Regions from separate parts of the Microbispora sp. CA-102843 genome, predicted to be linked through region 2. Evidence: riboswitches for the same ligand, from Rfam matches in the RefSeq annotation. Region 2 holds a riboswitch; each other region holds the start of a gene.
The links. A riboswitch is a leader RNA that binds a small molecule or an ion and turns the genes downstream of it on or off. The one in region 2 is predicted to bind cyclic di-AMP.
Positions count from the first base shown of each region.

Region 1: it holds a riboswitch for cyclic di-AMP, as region 2 does, so the genes downstream of both, ACQEVJ_RS09910 (coiled-coil domain-containing protein) here and ACQEVJ_RS22250 (CHAP domain-containing protein) in region 2, are expected to answer to the same signal.
Region 3: it holds a riboswitch for cyclic di-AMP, as region 2 does, so the genes downstream of both, ACQEVJ_RS31230 (C40 family peptidase) here and ACQEVJ_RS22250 (CHAP domain-containing protein) in region 2, are expected to answer to the same signal.

Region 1 is NZ_JBNJNF010000001.1:2,118,416-2,123,207, reverse strand. It holds gene ACQEVJ_RS09930 (ATP-binding SpoIIE family protein phosphatase) at 1-4, shown strand, start outside; gene ACQEVJ_RS09925 (TIGR03086 family metal-binding protein) at 91-657, shown strand; gene ACQEVJ_RS09920 (DeoR/GlpR family DNA-binding transcription regulator) at 904-1,707, shown strand; gene galT (galactose-1-phosphate uridylyltransferase) at 1,762-2,820, shown strand; cyclic di-AMP (ydaO/yuaA leader) riboswitch at 2,891-3,029, shown strand; gene ACQEVJ_RS09910 (coiled-coil domain-containing protein) at 3,064-3,975, shown strand; gene ACQEVJ_RS09905 (dihydrofolate reductase family protein) at 4,066-4,617, shown strand; gene ACQEVJ_RS09900 (DinB family protein) at 4,659-4,792, shown strand, end outside.
Region 2 is NZ_JBNJNF010000001.1:4,796,166-4,800,957, reverse strand. It holds gene ACQEVJ_RS22260 (cytochrome P450) at 1-570, shown strand, start outside; gene ACQEVJ_RS22255 (ArsR/SmtB family transcription factor) at 656-1,003, opposite strand; gene ACQEVJ_RS22250 (CHAP domain-containing protein) at 1,162-1,842, opposite strand; cyclic di-AMP (ydaO/yuaA leader) riboswitch at 1,856-1,989, opposite strand; gene ACQEVJ_RS22245 (sensor histidine kinase) at 2,197-3,366, opposite strand; gene ACQEVJ_RS22240 (response regulator transcription factor) at 3,363-4,016, opposite strand; gene ACQEVJ_RS22235 (hypothetical protein) at 4,173-4,742, shown strand; gene ACQEVJ_RS22230 (efflux RND transporter periplasmic adaptor subunit) at 4,739-4,792, shown strand, end outside.
Region 3 is NZ_JBNJNF010000001.1:6,741,110-6,745,901, forward strand. It holds gene ACQEVJ_RS31220 (glycosyltransferase family 4 protein) at 1-415, opposite strand, end outside; gene ACQEVJ_RS31225 (hypothetical protein) at 512-1,411, opposite strand; gene ACQEVJ_RS31230 (C40 family peptidase) at 1,515-2,075, opposite strand; cyclic di-AMP (ydaO/yuaA leader) riboswitch at 2,150-2,304, opposite strand; gene ACQEVJ_RS31235 (C40 family peptidase) at 2,622-3,584, opposite strand; gene ACQEVJ_RS31240 (NYN domain-containing protein) at 3,721-4,792, opposite strand, start outside.

The DNA.
Region 1 (4,792 bases), 2.7 Mb from region 2:
TTGACCCGGCGTCCCCTCCCCGGCGAGCGTGTATGACTGATCGTTGAGAAGAGTTACGTTCGAATGGGGAGTTCGTGGCGAGGAGGGGACATGATCGACATCCGTGACGCGTACCGCAGGGCGCTGGACGGTTTCGGGGACCGCCTCCATCTCGTCCGCCGCGGGCAGTGGGAGCTGCCGACTCCCTGTGTCGACTGGGACGTCCGGGGGCTCGTCAACCATGTCGTGGCCGAGAATCTGTGGGCCCCCGAGCTGCTGTCCGGCCGTACGGTCGCCGAGGTGGGGGACTCCTTCGAGGGCGACGTGCTCGGCGACGATCCGCTCAAGGCGTTCGAGGCGTCCGCGCAGGGCGCCGTCCACGCGGTGTACGCCGAGGGTGCCCTGACCAGCGTGACCCACCTGTCCTTCGGCGACGTGCTGGGTGAGGAGTACATCACCGAGCTGTTCGCGGACGCGCTCATCCACACCTGGGACCTGGCACGTGCCATCGGCGGGCCGGAACGGCTCGACCCCGAGCTCGTCGCCTCCTGCTCGGAATGGTTCGAGAAGGCGCGGGAGGACTATCGCGAGGCGGGAGTGATCGGGGACGAGCGGGACGTCCCGGCCGGCGCCGACCAGCAGACTCACCTGCTCGCCGCCTGGGGCAGGAACCTTTAAGCCCTACCGCGCAGGGCCTACCGCAGGTCCTACCGTCCTGTGGGCCGCCTGCCGTGGTTGGCCTTCTTCTTCTTGCGTGCCTTCGACTTGCGTGCGCGCCTGCCCATCACGACCGCCTTCCGTCGAGTACGGCTTTCGCTCACTGTCCTCCCCCCGGACCGCCGGCGACAAGTACGGGGACCCAACTCAACATGTCTCCACGCATGTGGGGCATAATTTGTTTGAATCTGTTGACAGGAGTGGTGGATGCTGGCCCAGCAACGGCAGCAGGCGATCCTGGAGAGGGTACGCAGAACCGGCGGGGTGCGCGTCGCGCAGCTCGTACGCGACCTCGGGGTCTCGGACATGACGATCCGCCGCGACCTGGAGGTCCTCGCGGAGCGCGGCCTGATCGTCAAGGTGCACGGCGGGGCGACCGCCACCGGCACCGGCTCGACGGAGGAGCCGGGCTTCGCGGCCAAGTCGGTGCGGCAGCAGGCCGAGAAGGAGGCCATCGCCCGCCGGGCCGCCATGCTCGTGAGGCCGGGCAGCTCCGTCGCCCTGTCGGCCGGGACCACGACCTGGACACTGGCCCACCATCTGGTGGACGTGCCCGAGCTGACCGTCATCACCAACTCCGTGCAGGTGGCCGACGTCTTCCATCGGGCGGGACGGCCCGACCAGACCGTGGTGCTGGTGGGAGGCGTGCGCACGCCCTCCGACGCGCTGGTCGGCCCGGTGGCCGTGGCGGCCGTCCGCTCCCTGAACGTCGACACGCTCATGCTCGGCGTGCACGGCATGAGCGTCCGGGCGGGTTACACCACGCCCAACCTGCTGGAGGCGGAGACCGACCGCGCCCTCATCGCGGCCGCCCAGCAGCTCGTGGTCCTGGCCGACCACACGAAGTGGGGAACGATCGGCATCAGCACGATCGCCGCCCTCGGCGAGGCCAGCGTGGTCGTGAGCGACGTCGGCCTGCCGGAGGAGGGGCGCGCCGCGCTGTCGGAGCACGCCGGCGAACTCCTCCTCACCGATCCGTCCGGGGAAACCGAGCTGGAGACCGCACTGTGACGCCGGGCCGAACCTTGACACCGGATACCGCACTGTGAAGCTGGAGACCGCTCTGTGAAGCGCACCATCACCCATCTCGCCGACGGCCGTGAGCTGATCTACTTCGACCGGCGCGACGACGCCGACCACAGCGCCACCGACACCAGGGACCTGCCGCCGCGCCCGCTCTCCTCCGAGCTGCGCTACGACCCCCTGATGGACGAGTGGGTGGCCGTCGCCCGGCACCGCCAGACGCGCACCCACCTGCCGTCCGCCGAGGAGTGCCCGCTCTGCCCGGCCCATCCCGGCTCGGAGATCCCCTCGCCGTACGAGGTGGCGGTGTTCGAGAACCGCTTCCCGTCGTTCAGCTTCAACACCGGCGCGTACGAGCAGGTGGGCGGGCTGAGCGAGGTGCGTCCGGGGATCGGGCGATGTGAGGTCGTCTGCTTCACCTCCGACCACGACGCGTCGTTCAGCTCGCTGAGCGACGAGCAGGCCGAGCTGGTCGTCGAGGCGTGGGCCGACCGCACGGCCGAGCTGGCCTCGCTGCCCGGTGTGGAGCAGGTCTTCTGCTTCGAGAACCGCGGCGCCGAGATCGGCATCACGCTGCCGCACCCCCACGGGCAGATCTACGCCTATCCGTACGTCACGCCGCGTTCCCGGCAGATGCTGGACGCCGCCGCCCGCCATCAGGGCGGCAACCTGTTCGCGGACGTCCTGGCCGCCGAGCGGAGGGGGCCCCGGGTGGTGGCCGCCAACGAGCACTGGACGGCCTTCGTCCCTGCCGCCGCGCGCTACCCGTTCGAGGTGCACGTCTACCCGCACCGTCGGGTCCCCGACATCCCCGCGCTGTCGCCCGAGGAGCGGGCCGCGTTCGCGCCGCTCTACATCGAGGTGCTGCGCCGCCTGGACGGACTGTTCGGCGTCGTCATGCCGTACGTCGCGGCCTGGCACCAGGCCCCGGTCACCTACCGCCGCGACCTCGCCTACCTCCACCTGCAGCTCTTCACGATCAGGCGCGCGCCGAACAAGCTGAAGTATCTCGCCGGATCGGAGTCGGCAATGGGCGCGTTCGTCAACGACGTGCTCCCGGAGGAGGCCGCCCGGATGCTCCGCGAGGCGGTAACGGCTTGATCTCCGAATGGTTGCGACTTGGGTGGCAGCCGCGCTTTCTTTACCATTAGTATCCCTCACACCGGCTGTCACAGCCGGTACGCCTAATCCCGGGCGCCTCGCCCGGGAGCCGGGGACCCAACCACGCACCTGGGGTCAAGGCAGTCGCCTGCCCGGGCTTCTCCAGCCCGAACCCGTCAGCTAACCCGGTCGGCAGATGGAGAGGAGTGGGCGCTGCCCCGCGCGTTCCCCCTGGCTGTCGGCGTGCTCACCTCGGCCGTCCTCGTGTTCGGCGCGGCCGCCCCGGGCGCCGCCGACCCCAAGCCGACGGAGAAGCAGCTCAAGAAGGAGCTGTCGGACCTGCGGAAGAAGGTCGACCGGCTGATCGGCGACTACAACGCCAAACGCGTCGCGCTCGCCAAGGCCCGCGTCGAGGAGAAGGCGGCACGCGGCCGGCTGGTCAAGGCGGAGGCCGACTACGAGGCCGCCAGCAACGCCGTACGGCAGATGGCCGGGCTGCGCTACCAGACCGAGAGCGCGATGGCGCTGCCCGACATGAACACCGCCGCGCTGAACTACCAGCTCAAGGAGGAGCAGGCCGCCAGGCTCGCGCGCTTCGACCAGGTCCGCGACGAACGGCAGCGGGCCGCGGACGCCGCCAAGACGCTGACCGAACAGCTCAAGGCGCAGGCCGCCGTGGTCGCCGGGCAGCGCGAGGACGCCGAGGATCTCATCGACGAGATCAAGGACAAGCTCGACGCGCTGATCCCGATCGCGCCGGGCAAGCGCGTGGGTGGGTCGTGGGCGCCGGAGCTGCCCAGCGGCTCCGACAACATCACGCCGCGGATGCGGCTCATGCGCACCGAGGTCGAAAAGCACTTCGATCTGCAGTTCCCGATCGGCTGCTACCGCGCCGAGAACAGCGGCGAGCACCCCCTCGGGCGCGCCTGCGACTTCATGATGAGCTCGGGCGGCGCCATGCCCTCCGCCGAGATGAAGGCACTCGGCGACAGCGTGGCCGCCTGGGCCATCAAGAACGGGCCGAAGCTGGGCGTGATGTACGTGATCTGGCAGCAGCGCATCTACAACCTCGGCCATCCGGGCTGGCGCACCATGTCCGACCGTGGCGGAATCACCGCCAACCACTACGACCACGTGCACATCTCGATGTACTGATCGGGCAGGCCGCCTGACGCGACGGCCCTTACGATCAGTTCATGCGTGCTGCGTATCAAGGGGCCCTGGTGATGAAGCGCGGTAACCGCCGTGGCTGACCTCACGGCGGACTTGTTCGTGTCGCTGGACGGCTTCGCCGCCGGCGTGGACGTGGGTGCCTTCTTCGACTACCCGGGTCCCGACCTCGACGCGTGGATACGTGAGGCGACCGACGAGCCTCAGCTGATGCTCATGGGGCGCGTCACCTATGAGGCGCTGGCGGCGATCTCGTCCGCGGCCACCGACGAGGCGAGCACCCGGATGAACGACCTGCCGAAGGCCGTCTTCTCCAACACCCTGCGCGAGCCGCTCGTCTGGAAGAACACCCGGCTCGTACGCGGCGATCTCGCCGAGCAGGTTCGGGCGCTCAAGCAGGAGTCGGACGTGCCGCTGCGCTCGATCGGCAGCCTCAGCCTGGTCAGAAGCCTGATGGAGCTGGGGTTGGTCGACCGGCTCCGGCTGATGGTCTTTCCCCTCACCTTGGGCGGCGACGGCCGGGAGCCCGCCTACGCCGGCTATCCCCGCACAGGGCTGGAGCTGGCCGCCACCAGGGTCCTTGACTCGTGCCTCGTCCTGCTCGAATACCGGCCCGCCCAGCTCTGATTGATGTGGCTCCGCGCCACGGCTCGGGGCAAGATGCCAGAATGACCGAAACACGTATCGATCCTCCCGCCGCCGCGGGAGAGCGCGCGATGCTGCGCGCCTGGCTGGACTGGCACCGTGAGACCCTCGCGATGAAGTGCGAGGGCCTCACGGAGGAACAGCTCCGGCTGCGCTC
Region 2 (4,792 bases):
GTGCTCGGCGATCTCACCGACAGCGACCTGACCGACGAGGAGCTGCGGGGCATGGCCCTGATCCTGCTGTCGGCCGGGTTCGACACCACCGCCAACATGCTGGCCCTGGGCACCTTCGCGCTGCTGCGAAATCCCGCGCAACTGGCCGCGCTACGCGCCGATCCCGCGCTCACCGACGGGGCCGTGGAGGAGCTGCTGCGGTATCTGAGCGTCGCCAAGACGTTCATGAGAACGGCGCTGGAGGACGTCGAGCTGGGCGGCCACACCATCAAGGCCGGCACAACGCTGATCCTGTCCTACAACACCGCCAACCGCGACCCGGAGCGCTTCACCGACCCCCACGTGCTCGACCTGCGCAGGCAGGACGGCGGGCACCTGGCCTTCGGCCACGGCATCCACCAGTGCCTGGGCCAGCAGCTGGCCCGCGTCGAGATGCGCGTCGCGCTCCCCGCACTGCTCAACCGCTTCCCCACGCTACGGCTGGCCGTGCCGGCCGAGGAGGTCGTGCTGCGCCCGGAGACCGCCGACATCTACGGGGTCAAGAGCCTCCCCGTCACCTGGGACGTGTGACCGAGAGCCGGTGACGCGGCAGTGCCGGGATACCGCGGTGACGGACCCTCGTCCGCATGACGCGGCACGTCACGTGCGCCACGATTCACGGGCGAGCGCCGTCACCCAGTCGGCGCTCCCTCTTGCCGCGGGCGAGTTCGGTGCCCAGGGCGTCCAGGCGCTGGTTCCAGAAGCGGCGGAAGTGGTCGAGCCAGGTGTCGACCTCGCGCAGCGGCGCGGGGTCGACGGCGTACAGGCGCCGGGTGCCCTCGGCCCGGACCGTCGCGAAGCCGCTGTCCCGCAGCACGCGCAGGTGCTGGGACACCCCCGGCTGGGAGATCCCGAACTCCTCCTGCACGATCGCGCCGATCTCCCCGGCGGAGCGCTCGCCCTCGGCGAGCAGCTCCAGGATGCGGCGGCGCACCGGATCGCCGAGGACGTCGAACGCGTGCATGCCGCAAGGCTCGCAGCTCACGCTTATATAGGTCAATTTGCGGCGGCCGGGCGGCTCTCGCCTGCTCGGGCAGGCTGAGCGTACGGCCGGCCACGGCGGGGATGGCGGGGACGGCGAAGCGCGCCGGGATCACCGGCGCGCTTCGGGACCGTCGTCCGTCAGGAAGAGGCGGAGGCGGAGGCGTCCGCGGTGTACATCGGGTAGCCGTATCCGACGACCTGCCAGGTGGGGCGGGTGCGGGCCTCGACGGCGCCGCCGTCGCCGGTGTTGCCCTCGATGGTCCGGATCGTGCCGTCGCCGTTGTCCTTGACGACGAAACCGACGTGCTGGACGTCGTCGATGTTCTTGCTGCCGTTCCAGTTGAAGAACACCACCGCGCCCGGCTTGGGCGTACGGCCCCAGCGGCTGTGGTCGGCGAACCAGTGAGCGTGCTCCACGGTGTAGGCGTCGGAGCCCATGACCGGGCCGATGCCGAGCTGCTGGCCCACCCAGGAGACGAACATGTCGCACCAGGCCGCGTTGAGGTAGCCCTTGAGCGTGCCGCCGTCGCGGGCGAGGGTCTCGCGGGCGCGGGGCGTGGTCATGTACCACTGCTGGAACTTGGTCCCGCCGCCGTAGGCGTTCTCGCTGATCCCGATCTGGCTCCTGGCCAGGTTCAGCACGTCGTCCGCGCTGACCTTGGGCAGCGTGGAGGCGATCTCGGACATGGACTTCGCGGCCGCCGGGCCCTTGCCGGTGGCCGGGTTGTCCGCGTGCGCTGCCGGCGCTGAGATCAGCACGGCCGAGGCGAGAGCCCCGCCCGCGAGGGCAGCGCGAAGACAGGTGTTGAGGACGTGCATGTGGGGCGAACTCCCTTACTTCCATGCCGCCTACCGGGTTAGCTGACGGGTTCGGGCTGGAAGTCGCCCTACGGCACGCATGCCGATTCACCCCAGGAGAGGTGGGTCCCCGGCTCCGCGCGGACGCGGACTCGGCGGCCGGGCGGCAGGCCGGAATGGGCCGGCCGCGTCGGTCTGAGGTGGGCTTCTTGACCATTGAGATGAGCAAGTACGCCCTGAGCTGCCTAAAACGTAATAGACCAGGTCAAACCGGTCAAGTTAGAACAACTGAGATTTTACTGGTCGGTAGGCGGCAAACCCGGCGAGGGCGGGTAACCGGGGCCGCTCGGGTTCGCCGTCAGCGCAAACCCGGGCTCACCCGGGCAGGCGCACGGTCACCGCCAGGCCGCCTTCCGGCCGGGGGAGCGCCTCCACCCCGCCGCCGTGCGCCACGGCGATGGCCCGGACGATGGACAGGCCCAGCCCCGCCCCCCGGGCGGAGCGGACGCGGTCGCCGCCGAGCCGGCGGAACGGCTCGAACAGGTCGTCCACCTCGTACGGCGGGACCAGGGGCCCGGTGTTCTCCACCGTCACGCTCACCCCGGCCTCGTCCTCCCGCAGCCGGACCCAGACCTCTCCGTCACGCACGTTGTACTTGATCGCGTTCTCCAGCAGGTTGACCAGGCAGCGTTCGAGGAACAGCGGGTCGCCGTGCACGACCGCCGGGGACAGGTCCTCGTGGACGACCACCTTCCTGCGGCGCGGCTGCAGGTCGATCTGCTCCATCGCCATACGGACGATCTGCCGCAGGTCGACCGGCTTGCGGGCGCTCAGCTCCTGCTCCGACTGCGCCAGCATGAGCAGTCCCTCGATCAGCCGCTCATACCTCGCGTTGGTGCCGAGCAGCGCGCGGGCCAGCGCCTTGAGGTCCTCCGACGCCGCGGGCTCCTCCAGCGACACCTCCAGGACCGTACGGTTGACCGCCAGCGGGGTGCGCAGCTCGTGAGAGGCGTTGGCGATGAACCGGCGCTGGGCGTCGAACACCCGGTGCAGCCGGTCGAGCATCGCGTCGAAGGTGTCGGCGAGGCGCTTGACCTCGTCCTGCGGCCCGCGCAGGGCGATCCGCTCGTGCAGCGTGCTCTCCGACAGCCGCTGCGCGGTCTCGGTCACCCGGTCCAGCGGGCGCAGCGCGCGGTCGGCCACCAGGTAGCCCAGCACCACGGCGACGGCCCCGACGAGGATCATGACCATCACCGACGAGCGGAGCACGTCGGTCAGCACGTCGGCCGCGCCCTGCTCGACGTCGGTGCGCACCCGCTGCGCGAGGATGTCGCTGTCGGGCAGCCTGCCCCCCAACACGGCATCGGGGGTGCCGGTCACCTTCGACGCCACCGCCACCACGAACCGCTGGTTGAGCGCCCGCGCGGTCAGCAGGTGGGTGAACCACAGCAGCACCGACCCCGCCAGGAAGAACAGCCCGCCGTACAGCAGGGTGAGCCGCATCCGCAGGCCGAGCCTGCCCCACAAGGACAGGACGCGGATCACAGCCGATACCCCCGGCCCGGCACGTTCTCGATCACCGGGGGCTCGCCAAGTTTGCGGCGCAGCGAGGTGATCGTGACGCGCAGCACGCCCGTGCCGGCGTCGGCGTGCTCGTCCCACACGTTCGCCCGCAGCCGGGCCGAGGTCACCAGCCCTCCGCTGGCGCGCATGAGTTCGTGCAGCACGTCGAACTCCTTGCGGCCCAGCGCCACCTGCCGCCCGTCCCGCACCACCGTACGGCGGGCCGGGTCGAGCCGGATCCCGGCCCGCTCGATCACCGCAGGCATCGCCCGGGGCGAGCGCCGGGCCAGCGCCCGGATCCGGGCCACCAGCTCGGCGAACGCGAACGGCTTGACCAGGTAGTCGTCGGCGCCCAGGGACAGGCCCCCGACCCGGTCGCGCACCCGCCCGGCCGCCGTCAGCATGAGGATGCGGCTCGCCCCACTGGCCGTGACCAGTTCCCGGCACACCTCGTCGCCGTGCACCTCGGGCAGGTCGCGGTCGAGCACGACCACGTCGTAGTCGACGTAGGCGGCCAGCTCGAGCGCCTCCTGACCGTCGTAGGCCACGTCCACCGCGATGGCGTGCAGCCGCAGCCCCCGGGCGACGGCCTCGGCCAGCTGTTCCTCGTCCTCGACCACGAGCACCCGCATCCCAACCTCCCGCTCGCCTCCGAGAGTGGCGCAGGGGGTGTTAGCCGCGGATAAGCGGAGATCGCTTATCCGCGTTTAGCACCGCCTCCGCTGGAGTTGGGCCCCGTCCCGGGCGAACGCCCTGGATGAGAAGGAGCGACAGAGGAGGAACGACTCATGCGCTTACGACCTTTGCGTGCCCTGGGTCCGGCACTCGGGCTCACATTGGGGCTCACATTGGGGCTCGCACTGGCACTGGCCGGCTGCGGCGCGGCCCCCGCGGACGACGGGATCGCCAGCGCGGGCGGCGCCACGTCGGGCACCGTGTCAGGCGCCGGGACCGGCGCCACGGCCAGGCCGTCGGCCTCGGCCACGGTGGACCGCCAGGAGGCCCAGCTCAAGTTCGCGCAGTGCATGCGCGAGCACGGCGTGGACGTGCCCGACCCCGGCCCCGACGGCCGCGTCCGCATCATGGGCAAGAAGGGCGACGAGGCCTCGATGCAGAAGGCCATGCAGGCCTGCCAGCACTTCATGAAGGACGCGGTCGGCGACAAGCTCGGCGGCGACGACCCCGAGGCGCGCGACCGGATGGTCAAGTTCGCCCAGTGCATGCGCGAGCACGGCATCGACATCTCCGATCCGGCCCCCGGACAGGGGATCCAGGTCAAGCTCAAGCCGGGCCAGGAGAAGGCGATGGAAGAGGCGCAGAAGGCCTGCGAGGAGAACGCGCCGGGGAGGAAGCCGTGAGGAGGGGCCTCGTGATCGCGGGCGCGGGCGTCCTCGCCCTGGCCGCCGCG
Region 3 (4,792 bases), 1.9 Mb from region 2:
TCACGGCGTCGGCCCCCGCGCCGATGCGGCGCAGCAGGGCGCGCGCGCCGGGCAGGCGGGCCCACGACGCCTCGTGCCCGTGGGTGAGCATGACGATCCGGCCCGCGCCCGCGGCGCGCAGGACGGGAGCGAGCAGCCCCAGCGGCGCCGCCGCGCCGAAGACGACGGTGGCGCCGTCCTCGACCAGCGCCGCCGCCCTCCTCGCCACCGAGCGCGTTGGCAGCATCAGCGAGGAGGGATGACGGACCACCTCGTACGGCTGGCGGGCGTCGAACTCCTCGCATCCCTTCCAGCGCGGGGCGTACACGACCACAGAGCCGGGTGGCCTGCGCGAGGCGAGGCCGTGCACGAACGCCTGGATGCCGCCCGGTCTGGGCGGGAAGTCGTTCGTGACGATCAGCGTCCGCTTCGTCATCCTCACCCCCGCTGCCGGCGTGGTCGCGCGGTCCGCCCGCGCGCCGCCCGGGAACGCATTGTTGCAGCCGCGGTCGCCACCGTCGCCCAGTCGTGATCAGGACCGGGCGAGCCGTTCACGCGCGTACGACCGCCATTCGCGGGTCAGGCCGTCGGCGGTCAGTCCGAGCACCTCCCGCAGGGCGGCGCCGATGTCCTCGCGCAGCGCGGCGCGGTAGAGGGCGACCAGTCTCCGCTCGCCGAACCGGGCGGCGATGTAGCGGCAGGCCAGCCACGCCTCCTCGTACGCCTGGGCGGGCCTGGCGGCGAAGTCGGCGGGCCCCGGCAGGGTGTTGAGCGCCGTCCTCCCGGCGGCCACGTCGGCGGCCAGTTCGGCGGCCACCGTACGGACCGGCAGTCCGCTGTCCAGGTAGCCCACGTAGTCGGCGAAGCCCTCCATGAGCCACATCGGCACGGCGCGGGGACCGGCGGTCGCGACGTGCGTCAGCTCGTGGGTCACGACGACCAGGCGGCCGGTCGCGGACAGGCGGGCGAACGCGGCCGGCTGCACGATCACCCGGCCGCCGGTCGCGACGGCCGCCAGGCCGTCCACCTTCGCCGGCGCGGCCAGCACGGCGGCCTGCTCCTCGGTGCGCGGCACGAGGACCACCGCGCCGCCGTACCCGCCCCAGACCCTCGTCACCGTACGGCCCGCCCGATCGGCCAGCGCGGCGATCTCGGCGACCAGCGGCCGGGGCGACCCGGCGACGACGGCGCTCGCGCCGCGGGCGACGGAGGCGCCGGTCCACATGCCCGGATGCTCCCGCACGGCGGCGCGGGCATCCAGCCGCAGGGAAAGCAGCGGGTCGGGCGGGGCCGCGGCGGCGGGGCCGGCCAGCAGCGCGGCCAGCGCGACGGACGCGGCCGCGATCCTGCGGGGCCGATTTCCAAGGTGGCGCCGATCGGCCTCGGCGCGCACGGCCGGCACGACCCCGGGCACGCCGCTCGTGGCAGTCACGCCGAGCATGGTAACCAGCACATGCCACGGCCCCGTCCACCTCGGCGAGGTGGACGGGGCCGTAAGGACGGCGCCGGTCGAGGGGGCTGGTGACCGGTGCCCGTCAGACGCCTGGGCGGACGGCACCCACGAAGGTGCTCCTCCTGTAGGCGTCCAGCTTGTCGATCCTGACCCGCGTGCCGCTGTGCGGAGCGTGGATCATCTTGCCGTGCCCGACGTACATGCCGACGTGGCCGCCGCCGCTGGTGAAGATCAGGTCACCGGGCTCGAAGTGGCCCCAGGACACCTTCTTCCTGACCGCGCTGCGGATGGACCACGTCGTGCGCGGCAGCCGTACGCCCGCCTTGCGCCAGGCGTACTGGACCAGGCCCGAGCAGTCGAACGCGCCCGGTCCCGTGGCCCCGTAGCGGTAGGGGTCGCCGATCTGCTTCTCTGCGACCTTCACCGCGCGCCGGGCCTTGGCCGCCTGGAGCACGGCCCTGCTGACCTTCCGCTTGGCGGTGTGCTTCTTCGTCCGCTGCTTCTTCGCCGCAGCCTTGCGTGCGGCGGTGCTCGCGCTCGTCGCGGTGGCCGTCTTCGTCGCTGTGGGCGTCTTGACGACCGTGACCGTCACCGTGTCGGCCGTCGCCGGATGCGCACCGGCGACCCCTACGGATGCCGTCAAAGCGGCACCACCAAGGGCAATTCGGGCAAGACGGGACAGACTAGCGGGGGTGGTAGACAGGATCTCTCCTCGGGTCTTCCGCTCACGCCTACCGGGTTAGCTGACGGGTTCGGGCGGGGAAGTCGCCCTACGGCGCGCGATGCGCCGATTCACCCCGGACCTTCACGTGAAGGTCGATGGTTCCCCGGCTCCGTGCCTCCTGACTGCACGGACTCGGCAGGACACCGGCGCCGGGGGGTTCCGCTAAGGGGAGGGTGATGAAGGGCGCCGATGACGGTGGATGACTGCACGCGACCGGCCGGCCGGACCGGGTTCGCGGCGGCGAGGCGTGCTCGCCGCGGCCCAGAAGCTACCGAGGACCCGCCGCGTTCGGCAAAGCCCTCCCGCCGGATAAAGATCGGATAACGAAGGCCGCGGAGAAGAAACCGCAGCTTACCCGCACCGCGAACGGCTAAATGTGACTCTGGTCACAATCTCTGCACCAGCGGCGAAATCTGGTCACAGGAGTCACAAAAGGTACAAACGATCACAGAGACGGCTGGGCCCTCAGGGACGCACAGCTCCTATCGCGTGATACTCGGCGAGTGTGACAATCTTCACAACATCGCCGGTCTGCGGAGCGTGGACGACCTTGCCGTCTCCGGCGTAGATGCCGACGTGCCCGTATCCGGCGTGCCAGAGCAGGTCGCCCGGCTGGAGCTCGTCCAGCGAGACCCTGCGGCTCGCGCCCCAGGCCCACTGCTCGTAACTGGTCCGGGGCAGCGACACGCCCGCGGCCGCCCACGCGGCCTGCACGAGCCCTGAGCAGTCCCAGGCGTCCGGCCCGGCGCCCCCGTAGCGGTACGGCTTGCCGACCTGCTTGTAGGCGAACTGGAGGGCCGACAGCGCGTTGCCGGACGCCGGTCCGGTGTAGACGACGCCGGCGCTGTTGGGGTTGCCGGGGTTGTACGTCCCGAGCGAGCGCAGCAGCTTCATCTGCTCTCTGACGAGCTTGTCGACCTCGTCCTTCTCGTCGGCGAGCTCGCCCCTGACGTCGGTGGCCTCCTTGTACAGCGTCTTGCTCCGGTCGCGGCGGTCCTTGAGGTCCTTGATGGCGCCCTCGTACGCCTTGAGCCGCCCGGCTCGCTCGGCCGACATGTGGTTGAGCGTGGCGAGACCGCTGAGCATGGCATCGGGGTTGGAGCTGTAGAAGACGCCGCCCCACGACCCCATCTCGCCGACCTGGTAGCTGCTGACGGCCATCGAGACCAGCCCGGAGCGGAGCGCCTCGACCCGGACGTTCTGCTTCTTGTAGTCGTCGTTGATGGCGAGGTACTTCTGCTTCGCGTTCTTCCACTTCTCGTTGGCCGCGTTGTAGCGGTCCACGAGCTTGTCGGCCTGCTGGTTGAGCTTGCTCAGCTTCGCCTTGGCCTGCGCGACTGTGGGCTTCGGATCCGCCTGCGCGCCCGCAATCGGCGTCAGCAGGACCACGGCGGCCAACCCGGCGGCCACCGGCACACGCCCTCGCACTGAGGCCCCCTTTAGATCAACGAAACCTGCGGCGCGACTCTATCTAGGCGATCTTGATGCTTCAACCTATTCGCAGGTATTCGCGGCAGTCATCACCCAGGGTGACGGCGTGGGGCCGGAGCGCGCGTACGGCGCTTCAGCCGCGGCCGAGACGACGCAGCAACAGGAGCGAGGGCACCGGCCGGGCGCCCATGCGGCGCACCGACTCGGCCACCTCCCGGTCGGAGGAGACCACCGCGATGGCCCGCCCCGGCGGCTCCGCACGCACCAGCGTGCGGATCAGGTCGTCGGCGATCTCCCCGGGCGCGCTGAACATCACCCGCACTCCGCGCGGAGCGGACACCTGGACGGGCCCGTTCAGCTCGGCGCCGTCGAACACGCACGTCACCTCCGCCCGCGTCTGCACGGCGAGTCCGCCGAGCCCGGTCAGCAGCCGGGCCCGCTGGTCGGCGAGGGTCAGCGACGGGTAACCGGTCTTGGTCACGTTGTAGCCGTCGACGATCAGATGCAGATGGGGGATGGCCAGGAGCTGGTCGAGGAGCTGGGGGTCGTCGTTGGCCAGCGCCCGCGCGGGCACGGCCGCCACGCCCAGCTCGCCCGGGACGACCGCGTTCACGTAGTCGGCGGGCCTGCTGATCGTCGTGGGCAGGCCGAGCTCCTTGCGCAGCCCGGCGGCGGCGTCCTGGAGCGCGTCCAGCAGCACCCGGACCCGGGCGTCCTCGATGCTGCGGCCCTCGCGGGCGGCCCTGCGGCTGGCCTCCAGCTGGCGCTCGGCGTCCGCCAGGCGCTCCCTCAGCCGGCGCAGCTCGGTCTCGGCCGTGCCGTTGGCGCTCGCGGCCCTGGCCCGCGCCTCGGCCGTCTCGGCCTCCAGCTCGGCCGCCCTGGCCTCGGCGGCCCTGACCCGCTCGCGGGCGTCGTGCAGCTTGCGCCGCAGGTCGGAATTCTCCGCGCGGGCCGCCTTGAGCTGCTCGCGCACCCGGTCGATCTCCTCCTTGGCGGAGGCACGCTGCGCCGCGAGCTGCTCGCGCAGTCGCGTCTCCGCCTGCTCCCGCTGGGTGCCCGCCGCGGCGGCCTGCTCCAGGTCGGTCCGCGCCTGCTCGACCAGGTCCGGCCAGCCGGGCGGGCGAGTCAGGTAGGCCGCCGCCGCGACCAGCACCGGCTCGGCCGCGGGGGGCACCGTGCCCTCGGCCAGGCTCGCCACCAGCTCG